Linked DNA regions of Prochlorococcus marinus str. MIT 1214. The protein of the gene in region 1 interacts with the protein of each later gene in a pairwise test. Links are inferred from orthologs where the notes say so. Each region holds a gene or a part of one and is shown on either strand. Other genes may lie near its edges.

Region 1 (2,997 bases):
CATTACTTTCTTATAGAGCTAAATTTAGTTCTACTAATTGAATTATTAAATGACCTATTAAAATATGAATTTCTTGAATTCTTGCAGTTCTTTTTGAGGGAACAATTATTTTAGTTTGAATAATTTTTGCAGCTTTTCCTTTATCGTTTCCTAATAGTCCAATTGTTTTTATATTCATTGATTTAGCAGTCTCTATGGCTTTAAGAATATTTGGACTATTACCAGAGGTTGAGATAGCAATTAGGACATCACCTTTTTTACCTAGGGCTTTTAGCTGTCTTGAGAAAACATCATTAAAAGAGTAATCATTAGAAATAGCAGTCAATATTGATGTATCTGTGGTTAATGATATTGATCTAAGTGGTTCTCTATCAGATATGAATCTGCAAACCAAATCAGCTGCAAGGTGTTGACAATCAGCAGCGCTACCACCATTACCGCACCAAAAAATGGTACCTCCTGAGTTAAGTGACTCAGTCAAGTAATTTGCAATCTCTTTGGTTTTTTCAATAAAATGCTCTTTGTTATCTTCAATCAAATCAATATGGTTAGATATTAGCGAAGATAACAATTCATCTTTATTAGTATCAGACATATATTTAACTTTATTTAGAAAGAGACTGCAATTCATTTAAAAGTGATAATCCTTAACATAGTTTAACTATAAGAACTTACTTTTTGTTTTAACCGTTATTTGGGTTGTTGATAGAAAAAATTGGAATTTAAATTTATTATAATTCTAACTTTAATATCCTTTGAACCTAATAGACTAATTAATAAATTTTGTTTTAGTTGATAACATTTTAAGTATTAATATGATGACTTTTGGCATTTAAAAATATTAAGTATTGGTCCGATAAGAAGCCATTCCTGCAATTAATTAAAACTAATTTTTATTAATTTCAATCAAGTTTGTTTTGATATTATGAATAATAATTAATATTTATAATTTTCGTTGTAAAAATAACTACAATTATTTAAATAAATTTGATTCAGATAGTTTTGCGTAACAAGAAAGACACATTGATAATTACCGGTTGCGAAGGCTTTATTGGGAGTAATTTAGCAAAACTTTTTCTTATTAAATATAAACATCTAAAGTTGATAGGTTGCGGAAATTTGAATAATAAAGAAAAATTTTTTAATATTAATAATTTAGAATTAGTTGAATATTGGAATAGAGATGAACTTTTTATCAATCTTGAGAAGATTAATAAAAATAGATTGCTAGGGATTGTTCATCTTGGTGCTTGTTCTTCAACTACTGAGTGGCGCGGCGATTATCTTATTTCTAATAACACACGATATAGCAATAGTTTAATTGATTTTTGTATTACAAATCAAATGAGGTTGATTTATGCATCATCTGCTTCAGTCTATGGGATGCGTGGTTTTAAAAACAAAGAGAATCCATCAGACTTGAACCCATTAAATATGTATGCCTACTCTAAGCTTTTAACTGATCAATATTTAACTTATAAATACCCGAATCAAAATTTAATTACTTCTCTTCGATTTTTTAATGTATACGGTATTAATGAAAGACATAAAGTCGGCATGGCTAGTCCAGTCCATACGTTTAATGAGCAAGCAAAAATTAATAATGAGATCCATCTTTTTATGGAGGACGATAGTGAGAATCCATTCCAAAGAGACTTTGTTTCCGTTGACGATATCTGTACTTTGATAATTGATCTTCTAACAAGGTCTGACATGTATGGAATCTTCGATGCTGGTACAGGAATCCCAATTTCATTTCGAAGAATTGCAGACATAATCTCCAAATGGTGGGGAATTAGAGGTAAAAAAATAGAAATAAAACAAGTTGGCTTTCCAACTAAGCTCAGAGGGTTCTATCAGCCGTATACTTGTGCTGATATGAGTTTTCTAGAAACAAAGAAAATCTATTGGCATCCTAAAAATATTAATAAAGGAATTCATGATTTTCTGGATAGTTCTAATACAATAGATTAATTAAGAAACTATTTAATGAAGATTTTAGTAATAGGAGAGGTATTTCTAGATGAAAATGTTGTAGGAATATCTGAAAGATTATCACCTGAATCGCCTGTCCCAATATTAACAAACTGTAAGACCACAGAACATCTTGGAGGTGCGGCTAATGTGGCAAAAAATATTTCTAGCTTGGGATGCGATGTAAGTTTACTTACATTGTTTGCAGATGACATCTATGGAAGGGAAATAAAAAACAAATTATCAAATTACAATGTTAGCATTATAAATTCTAATACTTTCCCGACAAAGACCATAAGAAAAATTAGATATCTAGTGAAAAACCAACAATTGTTAAGGCAAGATATAGAAGAGAAATTCGATAAGCTTTCATCAGAATATATAACTAACCTACTATATTCTATATGTCAAAGATTTGATATGATAGTTATTTCAGATTACAACAAAGGATTACTTTCGACATTAGTAACTAATAGATTAAAATCTATCAAACCTAGCTTAATTATATTACTAGACAGTAAATCCGTCAGTAAAAAATTAATAGATGGATCTACGCTATATAAGCCGAATTCCCACGAATTTAATCAGATTATTGGTAATTTATCTAATGAATTAACGAATGATTTAACTTCTATAAATGATAAAATTAATATATTTTATGAAAATTTCTCACCTTTAAACTTATTACTCACCCTAGGTGATGAAGGAAGTATTCTTGTAATAAATAGCAATGGAAATAAGCAACAATTCAATTTGCCAGTTTATAAGAGAGATGTTTACGACGTTACTGGAGCTGGAGACACTGTTTTATCGGTATTAGCTGTTTGCTTGGCACAAAATATTTCTTTGGAAGATTCAGCAAAAAGAGCTAATTATATAGCGTCAAAATCTGTGATGTTTCAAGGAACATATACACCAACTAAACAGGATCTTATCGATTCAAGTTGCTTGAAAATATTTACAAATGGTTGTTTTGATGTTTTACATTTAGGTCATATTAAATTACTTAAATACTCTAAATCT
Region 2 (2,968 bases), 730 kb from region 1 along the record:
GGGGTTGAAAATGATCAAGAAGGTTTGATAAATCACTGGGATCTTTTTTTCTCAACAGGGTTATTTGAAAAAATCAAAGAGATTCAAGTTTTACGTTTGGGTCCAATCCCACCAAGTAGAGAATTACAAAATTGGCTTAAAAAACCTGGAAAAGTTCAATTACTTATTACTGAGGGAGATTGTCGAAATCTTGATCCAATAGGTAGCGCAACTCAATTTAGTGAAGGGTTTTCTTATTGGGTTAACAAGTTGCTTGAAGGTATTCCCACAAAAAAAGAAATAGATAAAGAAATTGTTAGTCAAAAGTTGACTAAAAAGCTTTTAAAATATGATCTGTTCATAGATGATTGGCTTGATAATAGGTTGTTAGGAAATGGATTAATTACTGAACCTGCTTTAGCTAGATTGCTTCCTCGCTTGTTGCCAACTTCTATTCCTGTGATGCTTGCTTCAAGTAGTCCCATAAGAGATTGGTTAAGTTATTCGGGAGAGGGGGCTTTCACAAGAAGGTGCTTTGGCTTTAGAGGAGCATCAGGAATTGACGGGACACTCTCACTGGGAATGGGATTATCAATAATTATGGGAAGAATGATACTAGTAACTGGTGACTTGGCACTTCTTCATGATACAAATGGATGGCTATTTTCAAAGGATAAAAATATTAGTCTAATCGTAATCATGATTGATAATGGAGGAGGAGGTATATTTAATCAGTTAAATATAGATACAATTCAAGAAGGAGATTTTAAAGAAATTTTTCTTATGCCTCAGCAAGTTTGCCACCTTACACTTGCTAAGGCTTATGGATTGAAATATAAGCAAGTTGCTTGCTTGGATGATTTAGAACATGCAATTGAATGGAGTTTTTCTTTGTCAACAAATGTATTAATAAGAGTTTGTACTAACTCCGTTGAAGATCATAAATTGAGAGTAAGTTTACGTGAAGACTTGAAAAGAACATTATCTGAGAATTTATCAAGTTTTGACTAAATTTAATTTAAAAAAATGACTTTAAAACCTATTACTCCTAACAATATGTCTAGAAGAGTTCTCCCAGGGGAAATTATTACCTCATGGGTTTCTATTGGTGAATACAAAGATATCTTGCTTGATATAAGTCCTGAAGGAATTGCTCGTGTTGCGATAAATCGTCCTGAGAAAAGAAATGCTTTTCGACCTCGTACTATTTCAGAACTTTGTGATGCATTTATTAGAATAAGAGAAGATCCAAAAATTGGAGTCGTTTTATTTACAGGGGTAGGACCTTCCAAAGATGGAAAGTTTGCTTTTTGTTCTGGCGGAGATCAGGCTATACGTGGAAGTGGAGGATACCTTGGAGATGATGGAATCCCGCGTTTAAATGTTCTTGATTTGCAACGTATAATTAGGAGCCTTCCTAAAGTAGTAATTGCGCTTGTCCCTGGTTTCGCTATAGGGGGGGGGCATGTTTTGCATTTAATTTGTGATCTAAGTTTGGCTGCAGATAATGCAATGTTCGGTCAAACAGGACCTAAGGTTGGGAGCTTTGATGCAGGGTTTGGTTCTAGTTATTTAGCAAGGGTTGTAGGTCAAAAAAAGGCTAGAGAAATTTGGTTCCTATGCAGGAGATATGGAGCGAAGGAAGCATTGGATATGGGGCTTATAAATGCCATCTCACCAATTCATTTGCTCGAATCAGAAGGTGTTAAATGGGCTAGGGAAATACTTCAAAACAGTCCAACCGCTATAAAGTGTTTGAAATTTTCTTTTAATGCTGATACAGATGGCTTGGCAGGTATTCAAGAGCTTGCTGGCCAGGCAACACATCTTTTTTATACGACTGATGAGTCAAAGGAGGGAAGAAATGCTTTCATGGAGAAAAGGGATCCTGATTTCTCCGAATCAAAATGGCTTCCATGATTTTATTTGGTTTATCCAAAAAATAAATCTTTCTTTTTCATGAATTAAATGCGAATACTTTTTGCTGCTGCTGAATGCGCCCCAATGATAAAGGTTGGAGGTATGGGTGATGTTGTTGGTTCATTACCTCCTGCGCTTAAAAAACTTGGACATGACGTTCGATTAATAATTCCAGGGTATGGAAAATTATGGTCGTTGATGGATATTGCTCCTGAACCTATCTTTCGAGCGAACACAATGGGGGTTGACTTCGCTGTTTTTGAAACAAGGCATCCCTCTAATGGGTTGCCAATTTATTTGGTTGGACATCCATGTTTTGATTCCGAGCGTATTTACGGAGGAGAAGATGAAGATTGGAGATTTACTTTTTTTGCTAGTGCAGTCTCTGAATTTGCATGGAACTCTTGGAAACCACAAGTCCTCCATTGTCATGATTGGCATACTGGAATGATCCCAGTTTGGATGCATCAAGACCCTGAAATCAGTACGGTATTTACTATTCATAATCTCAAGTATCAAGGCCCATGGAGATGGAAGCTTGATCAAATAACTTGGTGCCCCTGGTATATGCATGGTGATCACACTATGGCATCAGCAATGTTGTATGCCGATAGAGTGAATGCAGTATCTCCGACTTATTCAAGGGAAATCCGAACATCTGAATATGGAGAAAAATTAGAGGGACTTTTAAATTATATTTCTGGGAAATTACGAGGAATATTAAACGGAGTTGATTTAGATGAGTGGGATCCAGGAACGGATAATTCATTGCCAGCTAAATTTAGTGTAGATAATATTTCTGGTAGAGCAATTAATAAAAGAGTCCTTCAAGAAAGAATGGGACTTGAAGTGAATCCAGATAAATATCTAATGGGAATGGTTGGTAGGCTCGTTGACCAAAAAGGTATTGACCTTTTACTACAAGTAGCTAATAGGCTTCTTTCTTATACTGACTCTCAGGTTGTTGTCCTTGGGACTGGGGATCGCTATTTAGAGTCATCTTTATGGCAGCTTGCAATTGAGTATCCTGGTCGTTTTTCTGTTTTTCTTACTTACGATGATGCATTAT

What was found.
Region 2: the proteins of O5639_RS04695 (region 1) and menB interact in binary tests that used the Escherichia coli proteins (3 or more experiments, as listed by UniProt). The link is inferred for Prochlorococcus marinus str. MIT 1214 from one-to-one orthologs.

What each region holds. Positions count from the first base shown.
Region 1 is NZ_CP114777.1:777,150-780,146, reverse strand. Bases 63-2,988 are described here. They hold O5639_RS04695 (NAD-dependent epimerase/dehydratase family protein), read left to right. Parts: upstream 63-1,002; coding sequence 1,003-1,974; downstream 1,975-2,988. Other genes in these bases: O5639_RS04690 (PfkB family carbohydrate kinase), read left to right, coding at 1,990-2,988; O5639_RS04700 (D-sedoheptulose-7-phosphate isomerase), read right to left, coding at 63-631. Also shown: more of O5639_RS04700, read right to left, coding at 11-62; more of O5639_RS04690, read left to right, coding at 2,989-2,997. UniProt on the Escherichia coli protein: Catalyzes the interconversion between ADP-D-glycero-beta-D-manno-heptose and ADP-L-glycero-beta-D-manno-heptose via an epimerization at carbon 6 of the heptose.
Region 2 is NZ_CP114777.1:46,062-49,029, forward strand. What follows is about bases 56-2,952. They hold menB (1,4-dihydroxy-2-naphthoyl-CoA synthase), read left to right. Parts: upstream 56-1,005; coding sequence 1,006-1,899; downstream 1,900-2,952. Other genes in these bases: menD (2-succinyl-5-enolpyruvyl-6-hydroxy-3-cyclohexene-1-carboxylic-acid synthase), read left to right, coding at 56-990; glgA (glycogen synthase GlgA), read left to right, coding at 1,948-2,952. In the rest of the region: more of menD, read left to right, coding at 1-55; more of glgA, read left to right, coding at 2,953-2,968. UniProt on the Escherichia coli protein: Converts o-succinylbenzoyl-CoA (OSB-CoA) to 1,4-dihydroxy-2-naphthoyl-CoA (DHNA-CoA).